Regions from separate parts of the Pseudoduganella sp. OTU4001 genome, predicted to be linked through region 3. Evidence: predicted binding sites of a transcription regulator. Region 3 holds the regulator's gene; each other region holds the start of a gene.

Region 1 (3,774 bases), on a different contig from region 3:
GACCCCTTCAAGCGCCAGGGTCAGTCCACGGATCACGGCGTTCAGGCCCGGCGCGTCGCCGCCACCGGTGAGGACTCCAATTCGCTTCATGGGTTCCGTAGCGTTCGTGTCAAGGTACGGCAGAGGTATCGATGGTAAGGCGGTCGGCAACATGGGTGACGCCCGGGGCCATCCAGGCTGCACGTTCTGCTGCCACGCGCTCTGCCCATGAGTGTACGGTACCGTCAAGCACTACCGTGCCTCCGACGGCTTCAACCTTGATATGGGCGGCGTCGACGTTTGCAATGCGATGGAAGGCTGCAACGATTTGCCGCTGAACGTCCTTCGGTTCGACGGCGGGCCGCAACTCAAGGTGGTTCGCCACGCCGCGCACCCCGCGGATCGAACGCATTGCTTTCTCCGCCAGGACGCGTTGGTAGTTTCGCTCAACATGGCCTTCGAGTTTGACCAGGCCGTGGTCGACTACAACCTTGATGGTCGCGGCCGATTGTGGCAACTGGTAGACGAGCGCGGAGGCGCAGTCACGCGCGACGTCGGCGTCAAGGCGAGGGTCGCCGGCCAGCCGCACTTCGACATCGTTGGCAATCCCCGCCACCCCGACGACGCGCTCGGCCGCGTGTTCAATAAGCACCTTCTGATCGTAGCTATGAACGAAGCCGCTCAGTGTCACGACCTTCTCGCGCACGGAAACGGCCACATCCTTGGCGGCGGAGTCCGCTTCCCAGATCAACTGCTGCTCGACATATTTCTTGATGTCGCTATCGGTTAACATGATTTTCTCCTTTCACTGAGCGGCCTGGACATGATTCCTCACGTGCAGCATCTGCGGGCTTAGCGCGACAGCAAAACAGGAAGTGTTGCCATCGCCAGGATGGTGCGGGTCGCGCCGCCCAGCATAATCTCGTGGAGCCGGGAGTGGCCGTAGGCGCCCATGACCACCAGGTCCGATTGGGCGCTGTCGGCAGCCGCCATCAGTGCCTCGCCCACATCACCATCGCTGGCGATCACCTGGGTCTCGACGGCAACACCGTGGCGCGCCAGGTGCAGGGCGATATCGGCACCGGGTTCCTCGCCATGTTCATCATCGCCGATGACAGGGTCCACCATCGTCACCACGACGCGCTTTGCGTTGACCAGCAGGGGGAGGGCGTGCTTGATCGCACGCGCTGCCTGTAGACTGCCATCCCACGCGACCAGAATGCTCTGGCCAATGCTTGGGAAACGGCCGGCGAACGGGACCACCAGGACCGGGCAGCAACCATTGAGGATGACATACTCGGGCAGGCCCTGCTGGGTTGCTCCGGTTGCCGGATCGTCGCGGTCGGTCTGGCCCAGAATGACCAGGTCGGCATAGCGCGACTGCAGGACGAGCCCACCGTAAGGATCATCGTTGACCAGCCGCTCTTCATACGACGCCACGCCCTGGGCCTGGGCGAGTTTGGCATGGTCCACCAGGACTTGTCTGGCGCGTGCCGTAGCCATGTCGGCCAGATCGATTCGGATCACATGGTTTGGCAGCGGATCGTGGCCACTGTAGACATAGCGCGAAATGCCTGTCATCGCGGAGCACACGAGGTGGGCTTGCTGCTGTTCGGCGATCAAGGCGGCAAGCTGCATGCGTGTTGGCGCATTGCGGGACGCATCTGCGTGCAGAACGATGGTCTTGTACACGGCAACCTCCAGATCGGGTCAAGTCGGAAGGTTTCAGTCTGCTCCGCGTGCCAGCACCGAACCATGATCTGGATCAAAATCGGGAAGAAACAGTCCGGTGACCACTCGACGTGGGCAGGCGCGCGATGGCAAAGCAAGCACTGCTGACCCTGCTCTCCGGCTTGTCCAGTAATGAGCTGGCGTATGGCGAATTCAAGCAGTTGGTGAAGATCGACAAAGTGAAGGATATTGTCTTGTCGGAGCACAGGGTTTGGTGTGCGGTCGTGGCTGACGGCCTGTCCGCTGTCGTCGAGGCGCCGCGCGTCGCGCGCTTCGGTTGCAAACAGGCTTGCCATGCCAGTTCAACGCCGTGCGTGTGACCGATCCGAGGTGGCCGGCATCGACGAGGCGAAAGAAGAAAAAGGCGCGATGTGGCCGCTAGCGGGCGCCCCGAATAGCTTACTGTGCCATGACGACCCTGACGATCATGCCGATAGCGATGGCCCCGGAGACGAGGGCGAATGCGCGCTGCACACCGGTTCCGCCCACCTTGCCGGCCAGGGCCCTGCCTGCGAGCATGCCGAGCAGGGCGCCGCCGGCGAATGGCACGCCGAGCTGCCAGTTCACACGGCCGGCGGTGCTGGCGGCGGCAACACCCGAAGCGGACACCAGCGCGATGACCGCCAGCGATGTGGCGACGATCGCCTGCAGGGGCGCATCGGTGGCCTTCTTGAGTGCGGGGACGACAACGAAACCGCCTCCCACCCCAAGTAGACCCGAAAGGAAGCCAGCACCGAGGCCAGTGAGTGCGAGCGCGCGCGTACAAGGGCGGTTCCAGATAAAGCGTCCGGAGCGTGCGTCGAGCCGGCACGGTGGCGCAGAAGGCGTTGTTGCCACCGGCGTGTTGTGCAAGCTGAGGGTCTGCCTGAACATGCGCTGCGCAACATAAGCGAGAACGAGGGCAAACAGAACGGTTAGTGGAGCGTTGGGCAGGCGGTGGGCCAGCCACAGTCCTGCCGGCGAAGCGGCCATCCCCGCAGCGGCCATGAATGCGGCAGCGCGGTAGCGCACCGTCTTGGCGCGCAGGCCCGCCAGGGCCCCCGTGGCGGCCGAAACACCCACCGCCAGCAGTGCAATCGGCGCGGCTTGGGCGACGTCGAGGTGGAGGAAGGCGACCAGCAGCGGCACCGCAAGGATCGCGCCTCCTGCGCCGGTCAAGGCGAGAATGATCCCGACCACCGCGCCCAATGTGGTACTGAGGGACAGTGCATCCATCGCTTACCTGGCCGCAGGCGTGCCGTGCGAGCGCAGGCGCTCAGCCACTTCGAAAACCCCCATGCCGAGCACCATCGCCGCGACAAAGCCGGCTGCCTTGGCATAGCCCGCCCCCAGCGCCACCAATGCCGGACCCGGACAGAATCCGGCCAGTCCCCAGCCCACCCCAAACGCTGCGCTGCCGAGCAGCAAGCGGGGCGTGACCTGGGTATTGGCGGGCCAGCGCAGCGGCTGGCCGAGGAGTGAACGCGTGCGCCGGCGGGCCAGGGTGAACGCCAGCGCGCCGATGGCGATAGCGCCGGCCATGACGAAGGCGAGGGATGGGTCCCATTGGCCGGCGAGATCGAGGAATCCCTGAACCTTGGCCGGATTAGCCATCCCGGACACCATGAGTCCGATGCCAAACAGCAGTCCGGCAAGCAGTGCGAAAACGGCAGTCATATCAAGCTCCGATCAAATGGCGGCGAACAAAAACAGTGAGAAATCCGGCGGCCATGAATGTGAGCGTCGCGACCAGAGACCTGACCGAGCCGCGGGAGATGCCGCACACGCCGTGACCGCTGGTGCAGCCGCTGGCATAACGGGTGCCGGCGCCGACCAGCAGGCCGGCCAGGAGTACCTCCGGCCAGGAGGCCGAGATCTGGGCGACTGGGGGCTCGTCAAACAGGGATGCGGTGACTGGTGCGAACAGCAGGCCGGCCAGGAACGAAATGCGCCAGGCCATGTCATGGCGGGGCAAACTGAGCAGGCCGCCCAGGATCCCGCTGATCCCCGCAATGCGTCCATTGAACAGCACCAGTATTGCCGCCGCCAGGCCGATGATGAGTCCACCGGCCAGCGACAGCCAGG
Region 2 (3,774 bases), on a different contig from region 3:
CCACGGCCTGGCGCGATGAAGACGGCGCGGTAACCCTTACCATTTCCGACAACGGCCCCGGCATGCAGGCGCAGCATCTGGAACGGGCCTTCACCCCCTTCTTTACCACCCGCGGCGAGCAAGGCGGCAAGGGCCTTGGCCTGTATGTCGCCTACAGCCTGGCCACCGGCCTGCTGGGCGGTACGCTGCAGGTGGCGAGCATGCCCGGCCACGGTGCTGAATTCAGCCTGACGCTGCCGCCCACCCTACCCTGCGAGATTTGCCATCCCCACGCTGTGCTGGCTGGTCATCACGCGATTCCGTCCTTGCGCCTTGGCCAGATATAGGGCGCTGTCGGCGCGCCGCAGCGGCAGTTCCAGCGACAGTTCGCCTTCCAGCTGGGCTACGCCGAAGCTGGCGGTCACCGGGATGGCGACGCCGCCGGCCATGACCGGGCTGGCGGCCAACGCCTCGCGCAGCCGTTCCGCCACCACGGCCGCACCAGCGCTGTCCTCACCTGGCAGCAGGACCACAAACTCTTCGCCGCCGATGCGTGCCAGGAAGTCGCAGGGCCGCAGCGTGGACTGCACGCGCTCCACCACGCTGCGCAGCACCTGGTCGCCGGCGGCATGCCCTTCGCGGTCGTTCACCTGCTTGAAATGGTCGATATCGAACGCCACCACGCCCAGTGCGGTCTGGGCGCGCTGCACTTCGCGGATCTCGGTGGCGGCGCGTTCTTCGAAGTGGCGCCGGTTGCCGGCGCCGGTCAGCGGATCGATCATGGCCAGCTTGGCCAGGTCGGCGGTGCGCATCTCGACCCGCGCTTCCAGTTCCTGGTTCAGCGCCTCCAGCTCGGAGATGTAGGCGAAGGCGCGCAGCGACGAGATGACGCTGGTGACGAGCTTCCTTGCGGAAATCTCCGTTTTCGCTAAGTAATCATCAATTTCGTAGGACAACACCACATCCTGCTCCGGCACCTGGTTCGGCTGGCCGGTCCGCAGGATGATGCGGATCTTCCTGTTCTGCATCTGGTCGCGGATTTCCCGCACCAGGTCCAGGCCGGCCAGCGGAGTTTCCATGATGACGTCGACGAAGGCCACGGCGAAACTCTGGTCCGCCTTCAGTATGGCGCGTGCTTCGGCCGCTGAAAATGCACTGACCAGCTCAATCGGGCGGCCGCGGAACACAATCTGGTGCAGCACCAGCCGGGTGACCGCATGCACCGGTTCATTGTCGTCGACCACCAGGATGCGCCAGGGCGGCGCAGTGGAGTCGGCTGCGCCAGCTGCGTCGTCATCCAGTGGGGAGAACTCGTCGTTCAGGTCTTCGCCTTGCGCCATGGCCGCCTCCTTTAAGGAATATTGTGACTTGCGGTGATAGGCCGGTCAACCACTGCGGGTACTTGATCCAGGTCATGGCCCTGCCGCTGTCGCGCGGTGCAGACTGGCGCCATCATCAACAGGAGGAAACCATGTCATACCGGACGATCGTGGTCCATGTCGACCAAGCCGCCAATCTTGAAACGCGTATCGCCCTGGCTGCGGCGCTGGCCCTGCGCGAGGACGCCCACCTTGTCGGCGCCGCCATGAGCGGCATGCCGCGTACCATGCTGGCGGGGCGACCCTACGAGGGCAGCGGCTTATACATGGCCGACTACCTGCAGGTCGCCCAGGAACGGGTCGAGCGCGACCTGGGGCGTTTCGAAGACATCGCGGCACGCCTGGGGGTCAGCTCGCGCGAAGCGCGCCGCAGCAATGACGAGGAGTACTCCGGCCTGTGCCTGCAGGCGCGCTATGCCGACCTGGTGGTGATGGGCCAGGTCAGGCCGGCGGACGGCGGCGACGGTAATTTGCTGCCGGATTTGCCGGACTACGTGGTGCTGAATTGCGGCCGCCCGGTGCTGCTGGTACCGGCTGCGGGACGCTTCGTTAGCATCGGCAAGCGGGTGCTGGTGGCGTGGAATGGCAGCGTAGAAGCCGCCAAGGCCATCACCGCGGCCCTGCCGCTGCTGCGCGGCGCGGAACGGGTCACACTGGCGATCCTGGGCGGCAGCGCCAGCATTCTCGGCGAAGAACCAGGCGCCGACATTGCACTCTACCTGGCGCGGCATGGCGTGCGCGTGGAAGTCCTGCGCCGTCCGGAAGCCGCCGATCCCGGCGCCGCCCTCATCGCCCTCAGCCAGGAACTGGAAGCCGACCTGCTGGTGATGGGCGCCTACGGCCACAGCCGCTTGCGCGAAATGATGCTGGGCGGCGCCACCCGCACCATCCTCGCCAGCGCCCCGCTACCGGTGCTGATGGCCCACTAAATTCGCGGGAACTTAGCTGCCACCGGCCTGTCCAAAGTCAACACGCCCCTCCGCATCTTGCCACACAGTAGGGGCAACGATGCGGAGGGATCCATGGATCACGGAGAGCGAATTGCAAGTTTAGAGGCAAAGGTGGAAGCGCACGAGGAACTATTTCGGCTTACGCAACATGAGCTAAGCCGCTTGAATAGCGGGCTCGAGAATTTGCGGGATCATGTCGATCGCGGATTTGCAGAGCAGCGGGAGCATACCGACCGTCGCTTTGCCGAGGAGCGGGAGCATACCGACCGTGGCTTTGCCGAGCTACGCCAAAGCATTGACGAGTTACGCCGCGAGCAAGCGAAAACGAATCGCTGGCTCGCCGGCATAACCATTACATTTGGCACCGCCATCCTCGGGATATTGGCGAGGATGGCTGGCCTGTTCTGACCAGATCACGCGGTCAGCACGCCGCGGCGCATCTGGTCCAGCTCGATCGATTCGAACAGGGCTTTGAAGTTGCCTTCGCCGAAGCCCTGGTTGCCCTTGCGCTGGATGAACTCGAAGAACACTGGACCCAGCTGGTTCTCGGAGAAAATCTGCAGCAGCAGGTCGCCTGGCTTGCCGTCGATCAGGATCTTGCGTTCGCGCAGGGCCGCCAGCGATTCGCCATGGCCCGGAATGCGGTGGTCCACCAGCTCGTAATAGGTATCGATGGTGTCGAGCAGCTTGACGCCGGCGCCGCGCAGCTGGTCCACGGTCTGGTACAGGTCATCGCTGCCCATGGCGATATGCTGGATGCCTTCTCCGCGGTACGCGTCCAGGTACTCCTGGATCTGGCCCGCGCGGTCGGTACCTTCTTCATTGATCGGGATACGCAGCTTGCCGCATGGGCTGGTCATGGCCTTCGACTTGACGCCGGTGACCTGGCCTTCGATATCGAAATAGCGCACTTCGCGGAAGTTGAACAGGCGCTCGTAGAACTCCGCCCACTCGCCCATGCGGCCACGATGCACATTGTGCGTCAGGTGGTCGATATAGGTCAGGCCATGGCCTTTCGGGTTCTGGTCCACGCCGGGAATCGGCTCGAAATCCACGTCATAGATGCTGATGGCGCTGCTGCCGCTCCAGCGGTCAACGAAGTAAATCAGCGAGTCGCCGATGCCTTTGATGGCCGGCAGGTTCAACTCCATCGGACCGACTTTGCTCTCGTAACCCCAGGCGCCCAGCTTCAGGGCGCGCTTGTAGGCATAGGCTGCATCCTTGACGCGGAAGGCGATGGCGCAGACCGATGGGCCGTGCATTTCCGCGAAACGCTGGGCGAAGGAATCGCGCTCCGCGTTCAACAGGAAGTTGATTTCGCCCTGGCGGTACAGGGTAACGTCCTTGCTGCGATGGCGCGCCACGGCGGTGAAGCCCATGGCTTCGAACTTCTTGCCCATGGCGACTGGATCCGGGGCGGCGTATTCGATGAATTCGAAGCCGTCGGTGCCCATTGGGTTGTCCCA
Region 3 (3,774 bases):
CATGCCCGAGATCAGCCGCATCATCGACGTCGGCAGCTACGCCTGCCCATCCACCTGGACGGTCGCCACCGACCGCGGCGAGACCAGTTTCGTGCTGCGCGGCGAAGAGGACATCCGCCGCATCGGCAGCGTGTCGCTGCTGGTCTCCGACAGCCACGGCATCCACTTCCTGATCCGTGACCAGTTCGCCCTCGACAAGCACAGCAAGCGCATCCTGGACCGCTTCATGTAAGCCAAATTTGATATGGATCATGTGCCGTTGGTATTGCTGGACGGCACAATGTCTCAACTGCAATTGCGGAGAGACGCATGGATTCGATTGTTTTTGGCCCCGACCTGGCACTGGGCATTCCTGTGATGGACCAGTCGCATCGCATCATCTTCGATTTGCTGCAGTCCATCGATGCCTTGCCGCGCCCGGCCTTTGAGGAAGCGTGCCATCAACTGGCAGAAGAGTTCGCCCAAGATCTGGCGGAAGAGAACCACTTGATGGAAGCGATCGGCTACCCCCTCGCTGCCACGCACCGTGCGGCCCATGACAGTCTGCTGGCCTCGCTCGACCAGGCGTGCTGCCTGCTGGCGGCTGGCGATGAGTCCTCTGCGCGCCGGATGGTGCGCGCCTTGCCGGACTGGGTGGAGGCGCACATCAACACCATGGATCTGGCCCTGGCCATCGCCGCCTCAAACCTCAAGTGAAAAAAAGGGGCAGCCGAAGCTGCCCCATACACCCCCTACAGGTGAGAAAGTGGTTGCTACTCAGGCGACGGCGAGCTCCTGCGCCATGCCGCCGGAAGACATCGCCTCCAGTTTGCTGCGGTCGAGAATGCGCAGGTCGCGGTTATTCAATACGATCGAACCGTCCTGGCGCAGGCGGGCCAGCTGGCGGCTGACGCTTTCCACGGTCAGGCCGAGGTAGCCGCCGATGTCTTCGCGCGACATGCGCAACTGGAAGCTGCTTGACGAGTAGCCGCGCTGGGCGTAGCGGCCGGCGAGGTTCAGCAGGAACATGGCCAGGCGCTGCTCGGCGCGCATATGGCTCAGGAACAGCATCACCGATTGCTCACGCTGGATCTCGCGGCTCATGGTGCGGTGGAATTGCTGCAGCAGCCCTGGGATCTGCATCACCAGTTCCTGCAGGCGGCTGAACGGAATCTCGCACACTTCGCTGTCCTCCAGCGCAACGGCGTTGCAGCTATGCTGGCCGGCGCCAATCGCTTCCATGCCCAGCAGGTCGCCGGCCATGTGGAAGCCGCCGATGGTCTGTTCGCCGCGCTGGTTCACCTGCACGGTCTTGAAGTGGCCGAAGCGCACCGCATACAGGCTGTGGAAGCTGTCGCCCGTCTGGTACAGCGGCTCGTCGCGCGATACGCGGCGGCGGCGGGCAATGATCTGGTCCAGGCGGGCGACGTCGTCTTCCGCCAGGCCCTGAGGCAAGCACAGGCGGTTAAAACTGCACAGCGAGCATTTGGCGGCGACTGGCGCGCAATTCTTGGTGGTGTTTGCAGGGGTGATGGGGATAACCGGGCTCATGGTGCTGCTCCTTGTGTTCGATGGAGTCAGTATCGCGTCCCGGCGCATTTCCCGGTATCAAGCTTCCTGTGTAGTTGATGTAGTGGTTCCCCTACAGTACATTCAGATCAGTCCGTGCTCCAGGGCGTAGCGGGTCAGCTCGGCATTGCTGGACATGCCCATTTTCTCGAGGATGCGGCTGCGGTACGTTGTCACAGTGTTAGGGCTCAGATGTAGTTTTTCCCCGATGCGCACCAGCGATTCGCCCTGCGCAATCAGCTTGAACACTTCCAGCTCGCGGTTGGAAAGCTCTTCATGGTCGCCGCTGGGGCCGCCACCCACCAGGGTTGCCAATTTTTCAAGCAATGCCGGGCTGACATGCTTGCCGCCTGCCGCCGCCTTGCGCACCGCTTCCACCAGGGTGGTGGTCGGAGCGTCCTTGGTGAGGTAGCCGGAGGCGCCGGACTTCAGGGCGCGCACGGCGTAAATCTCTTCCGAATAAGTGCTCAGGACCAGGACGGCCATGCGCGGGTACTCTGCACGCAGGGTTTTCAGCAAATCCAGCCCATTTTTGCCGGGCATTTTGATGTCGACCAGGGCCACGTCGAAGCTGCGCTCGGCCACCCGGGCCATGGCTTCGACGGCATTGCCCGCCTCGCCCTCCACGCTGATATCGGGCGCGGTGCCGAGCATCAGGCGCACGCCGTTGCGTGCTATGGCGTGGTCGTCGACCAGCAGTACGGTGATCTTGTCACCCATTCTTGTCCTCCAAAGGCAGGCGCAGTTGCAGGGTGGTGCCCTGCCCAGCCTTGCCGCTGATTGTCAGTTCGCCGGCGAAGCGGCGGGTACGTTCGTGCATGCCGAAAAGGCCCCAGGATTCGCGGTCGGACAGGCCGGCGCTTTCGATGCCCTTGCCGTCGTCTTCCACCCGCAGCACAACGCAGTCGCCGTCGCGGTCGACCAGCAGGCGCGCTTCACTGGCTTCGGCGTGGCGCACCACATTGGTCAGCGCTTCCTGTGCGACGCGGAACAGCATGGTGCTGCGCTCCGCATCCAGCTCCAATGCCGCCGCCTCGGGCGTGATATTGCAGCTGCATTGCAGGCCGCTGCGCTGGGCTACCTGCTCGGAATACCATTCCAGCGCAGGCCAGATGCCCAGCTGGTCCAGCACGCTGGGGCGCAGGTCGGTGATCACGCGGCGCACGGTCTCGATGGCGTCCTGCGCCAGCTTGGCGGCGTCCTTCAGCAGCGGGTCGGACTGCTCGCCGCCGCGTTCGATCGCCACGGAGATGTAGGCTTTGATCCCGGTCAGCAGGCCGCCCAGCTCGTCGTGGATCTCCTGCGCGATGCGGGTGCGTTCGTGCTCTTTCAGCTTCTCCTGGTAGGCGGCCAGCTCGCGCAACTCCTTCTGCGACTGGCGCAGCACGCGTTCGGCCTGCGATTTTTCCTCGATCAGGCGCTGCTCGCGCAGCAGGCGGTCAATCGCGCCGGCCAGAAAGTCGAGGTAGCGGCCGTCGCTGTCCTTCACCAGGTAGTCGCGCGCGCCGCGGCGCATGGCTTCCGCCGCCACGGTGGCGCTGTCGGCGCCGGTCAGCATCATCACGGGGATGGTTGGCTGCGGCTCGCCCTGGTCGGCGGCCAGCCGGGCCAGGAACTCCAGGCCGGTCAGGTCCGGCAGGTGGTAATCGAGCAGGATGCAGTCGGGCTTTTCGCGCAAGGCGATATCGAGGCCTTCCTGGCCGCTTTCCGCTTCCAGCAATTCGCAGCTGAAGCCCGGCGCCTGCGCGAACGCACGGCGGCAGGCAATCCGGTCGACGATATCGTCTTCGACGATCAGGACCCTCACCGCGTTCATGGCAGCTCGCTGATGGTCCAGTACAGGTTAATCGAGCGCACAACTTCGACAAACTGGCGGTAATCCACCGGCTTGGTCATGTAGCCGGCCACGCCCAGGTCGAAGCTGCGCATCTTGTCCTGCTGCTCTTCGGAGGTGGTGAGCACGATCACGGGAATGCGGCGCAGCAGCGGGTCCTGCTTGATATTCTGCAGGAATTCGATGCCGTTCATGATCGGCATATTCAGGTCCAGCAGGATAATGCACGGCTGCTCGCTGCCCGGCTCGCGCAGGTATTCCAGCGCGGCCTCGCCGTTTTCCATCGACACCACGCGGTTGCCGACATGGACCTCCTTCAGCGCGCGCAGGATGGTCATCACGTCGACCTGGTCGTCTTCAACCAGCAGGATAGGCTTGCTCGTATTATTCAT
Region 4 (3,774 bases), on a different contig from region 3:
CAGGTCCATGAAGTGGCGGTTGGCTTCCTGTTCGGCCGGTGTCGACTTGTGCTTTTCCCTGGCCGGGCGCGGCATCCGCGCAACAGTGGCGTCCGCGGCCTCGCCGGCCGCTGCTTCCGCGGCCGCTGCTGCGGGCTGGACGGCGCTTGGTTCCGGCGCCGGATTGGCCGGTGCAGCGGCCGCGCTATCGGCACGGGTGGCGCGCTCAGCCGCCAGCGCAGCGTCGAAATCGTTCAACAGGTGGCGCGGCAGCGATCCGCGCTCGGGCGAAGCCAGGTGCGCGGCATGCTCGGCCGCGAGGCGTTCGAACTCGGCCGCATCGGGATGCTTGCGTACGGCGGCCAGCGCATCGATCATGGCGCGCTGCAAGGCAACCTGGGCTTCCAGGCGCTCGCCCAGGGCCTGGCGGACGTGCGCGAACTCGGCCGCCATGGCCGGCGCCGCGTCGATGACTTTCCATTGCCGGTCGAGGTCGGCCACCTGGTTGGGGGTGAGCTTTTCATCCGCCAACAAATGCTGCGCGAGCGCAATACAGGCGCCAGCTTGCTTCTGCTCCGCCTGCGAGTGGCGGATAGCGTCCAGGCGGCCCTGCATCAGTTTGGCCACACGCCGGTCCGAGTTCCGCACCGCGTGCTGGACTTTCTCCAAAGCATCCTGCGACACGACGTGCTCGGCGGCTGCCAGCCGCACGTCGGCAAATTCGCTGTTCAGGATGAGCTCGACCGCAGCGGCCTCGTCGCCCGCCAAATTGCGGGCCAGCTCGGCTTGCGCCGCGCGGCGTTCTGCGGGAGTGCCAAGCGGCGCCTGCGATCCGCCGGCGCTCGACTGCCCGGCAACGCTGGCCTGGCTGGCCTGCTGCTTGAAGAGGAACTCAAACATAGTTGTGCTATGAATGGATCAAAACCACCATCATAGCGCAGCGCCGCCCCAAAGGGCGGCGAATGCAGGCTCAGCGTGTTAAGCCGTGTCTGCAGCGGCGCGATGGGCCGAACGCATGCGCCGGTGGTAGCGCAGCTTCGGCACAGGAACTACGACCTCGTCTTCTTCCCGCAGGGAGGCACGCACCTGGCGGGCTTGGGACAGGGCTTTCCTGTCTTTCTCGGCGGAAGCCGGCGTTCGCCGCGCTTCGACCACTTGAGCGTCATGGGCCAGGAATTTGTTCGCAATATCAAACCATGCTTCGCCGCCGATGGCGTGGCGGGCGATGGCGAACAGTTCCTTTTCCTCTTTCTCCAGGCGCTGCAACAGCACCGTGCAGAACGATTCAATCGATGCGCAGATGTCAGTGACCTGCTGCTCGCTGCGGTCCGTCGCCGTATCGAGTTCGGCCTGCAAGCGGCGGATGACCGACAAGGCGGCCTGGTTCAGGCGGCTCAATTCATCCAGCAACTGGTTGGCCTGTTCGGTAGCGTTCTGCAAGGCAGGGATCAGGTACAGCTCTATCTTACGCCAATGGCAGGCCTGGTACAGGCGTTCCAGGGTTTCACAGGCATATTCAAGCTGGGACAGGGACAGGCGCTGCTGGCGCAGCAGCGTCGATTGCACGTATTTTTGAAACGACAGCAGGCTAAGGCGCACGTTAGCCTGTTCAACGGATAGCGCAACTAGTGTGTATGTGGCCGTTAACATTCTTGCTCCCAAATATCGCTACGCGGAAACGGAAGTACGAGTGTAAATTAGCCCAACGGTTTCGCTTTGACATTCATCAATGTACTGTGTCGTCGCGACCGCCTTTTTTCAATGTTTTTTTATTTCAAGGCGGAGGTCTACCATACCAGCTTCTTGCGACGGCGTCACGATTCCGCCAAATCTGCGCATCAGTTGTTGCATTCCGATATTCTCGGACAACGCTTCGCCCGTAATCTCCTGCGTCCCGCGGCTGCGGAAATAGTCAAGCAATTTCTGGAACAGGATATTTCCCAATCCTTTGCCTTTCAGATCGGAACGCACGATGATCGCGAACTCCGCTTTTTGGTTGTCGGGATCGGCAACCGCCCGTACCACGCCCAGCGTTTCTGGCGCGCCATCGGCCCCGGTGCGCGTCGCGATGAATGCCATGGCGCGGTCGTAATCGATCTGCGTCAGGCGCGCCAGCTGGGTTGGCGGCAACTCTTTCATGGCGGAAAAGAAGCGCAGGCGTACATCGTCCGGCGCCAACTGGCTGAAGAAGCGCACGTGGGCCGGCGCGTCTTCCGGACGGATCGGGCGCAGCAGCAGCGGCCCGCCCTGCCACTGGATTTCCTGCTCCAGCTCGTGCGGATAGGGCCTGATCGCCATCGTGCTTTCGGCACGGCGCGGGCCCAGCGTGGCGCGGGCGGCATGCACTTGCAGCACGCCGTCAACCACGGTCAGCGCATCAATCTCGAGGGCGGCGATCTCGCCGATATCGGCCACCAGTTCCGCCACGTGCACCAGGGCGCCGCACAGGATATCGCGCTCGGCCACCAGCGCGCGGCCGACACCGGTACGCCGCAGCATGTCGCGCGCCAATACCGTATTCAAAGGCGGCAAGCCGACGGCGCGGTCGTCCACCACGCGGCCGGCGCTGCCGCCCAGGCCGACGCTGATGGCAGGACCGAATACCGGGTCGACGTGCATCGCGATGCGGAGCTGCTGCACATCGCCGGCGCTTGCAACGTTTGCCATCGGCAGTCCATACGCCGCCAGTATCGCGGCCAGGTCGGCGCGCCCCAGTTCGTCCGTGCCGGCGGCAAGTGCAGCCACCACCAGGTTGCGCGCGGCCTGGCGCTCCGGCACCGAATGCGCCGGCACCTGGCCCGGCACTTCAATCAACAGGGCCTGGTTGCGCGCATACTGCACCACCTGGCTGTAGGCACGCACTGCTTTCTCCGGCGTGTCGTAGGAAGGCAGGCCGGCATCCGCAAATATCTGCCTTGCCTCCGCCACCGAAGCGCCGCCCAGCCAGCAGGAAAGTACGCTGCGGCCGCTCGCGCGCAGCAGCGGCGCCAGCGCCTGCGCCACGCCGGTACTGTCCGCGGCCGACGATGGCGCGTGCACGATCAGCAGCGCGTCGGCGTCGGGATCAGCCAGCAAGGCGCTGGCCACTTCGGCATGCCGCGCGGCGCCCGCCTCGCCGCCGATATCGATCGGATTGGCGAGCGCTAGCCCGGCCGGCAGTTCGTGGCGCAAGCGCTTGACGGTATCGGGAGAGAATTGCGCCAGCTTGCCATGCACGTATTCCAGCGCATCGGCCGCGAGCTTGCCCGGTCCGCTGCCATTGCTCATGATGGCCAGGCGCGTGCCGCGCGTGGGCCGCGCGCGCGCCACGGTTTCCACCGCGTCGAACAGGTCGGACGACGAATACACGCGCAGCATGCCGGCGCGCCGGATCACGGCGTCGTACACCTTGTCGTCGCCGCTGCGGCCGGCCTTCAGCACCACGACCGGCTTGCCGCGCGCGGCCAGGCGCGCTGCCGAAATGAATTTGCGGGCGCAGGTCACGGCTTCGATGTGCAGCACGATGGCGGCGGTGTCGTCGTCGGCGGCCAGGTAGTCCAGCATGTCGCCCAGGTCGATATCGCCGCCTTCCACCAGCGACACCACGCGCGAGAAGCCGATGCCGTGCTGCTTGCCCCAGTCCAGCACCGCGGACATCACGGCGGCCGATTGCGAAATGAAGGCGGTCTTGCCGGGCTTGGCGCCGCCGTGGGCGGCACTGGCATTCAGGCCCGCCAGCGGCGCTACCAGGCCGATGCCGCCCGGACCCAGGATGCGCAGCAGGTGCGGCCGCGCCGCGCGCATGATCTCCTGGCG

Evidence for each region. Region 3 encodes FNR, which switches genes on or off when oxygen is low (the NO sensors DNR and NnrR bind a similar motif). Its sites were predicted from a motif close to TTGATNNNNATCAA; they were not measured.
Region 1: AAHE99_RS08380 (universal stress protein) is a predicted target of FNR. The motif match lies at 1,735-1,748, and genes of this name have one in related genera.
Region 2: AAHE99_RS00740 (universal stress protein) is a predicted target of FNR. The motif match lies at 1,382-1,395, and genes of this name have one in related genera.
Region 4: AAHE99_RS01475 (hemerythrin domain-containing protein) is a predicted target of FNR. The motif match lies at 1,696-1,709, and genes of this name have one in related genera.

Annotation. Positions count from the first base shown of each region.
Region 1 is NZ_JASATG010000006.1:216,369-220,142, forward strand. It holds gene AAHE99_RS08370 (6-phosphofructokinase) at 1-90, opposite strand, end outside; gene AAHE99_RS08375 (BON domain-containing protein) at 110-772, opposite strand; gene AAHE99_RS08380 (universal stress protein) at 832-1,671, opposite strand; gene AAHE99_RS08385 (hypothetical protein) at 1,797-2,030, shown strand; gene AAHE99_RS08390 (sulfite exporter TauE/SafE family protein) at 2,110-2,925, opposite strand; gene AAHE99_RS08395 (YeeE/YedE family protein) at 2,929-3,366, opposite strand; gene AAHE99_RS08400 (YeeE/YedE family protein) at 3,368-3,774, opposite strand, start outside.
Region 2 is NZ_JASATG010000001.1:173,781-177,554, forward strand. It holds gene AAHE99_RS00730 (hybrid sensor histidine kinase/response regulator) at 1-326, shown strand, start outside; gene AAHE99_RS00735 (GGDEF domain-containing protein) at 246-1,319, opposite strand; gene AAHE99_RS00740 (universal stress protein) at 1,451-2,287, shown strand; gene AAHE99_RS00745 (hypothetical protein) at 2,381-2,716, shown strand; gene hppD (4-hydroxyphenylpyruvate dioxygenase) at 2,722-3,774, opposite strand, start outside.
Region 3 is NZ_JASATG010000020.1:76,723-80,496, forward strand. It holds gene AAHE99_RS17940 (cyanophycin metabolism-associated DUF1854 family protein) at 1-232, shown strand, start outside; gene AAHE99_RS17945 (bacteriohemerythrin) at 310-696, shown strand; gene fnr (fumarate/nitrate reduction transcriptional regulator Fnr) at 757-1,530, opposite strand; gene AAHE99_RS17955 (response regulator transcription factor) at 1,633-2,268, opposite strand; gene AAHE99_RS17960 (ATP-binding response regulator) at 2,261-3,364, opposite strand; gene AAHE99_RS17965 (response regulator) at 3,361-3,774, opposite strand; gene AAHE99_RS17970 (sensor histidine kinase) at 3,771-3,774, opposite strand, start outside.
Region 4 is NZ_JASATG010000001.1:328,516-332,289, forward strand. It holds gene AAHE99_RS01470 (DUF349 domain-containing protein) at 1-879, opposite strand, end outside; gene AAHE99_RS01475 (hemerythrin domain-containing protein) at 958-1,545, opposite strand; gene AAHE99_RS01480 (bifunctional acetate--CoA ligase family protein/GNAT family N-acetyltransferase) at 1,738-3,774, opposite strand, start outside.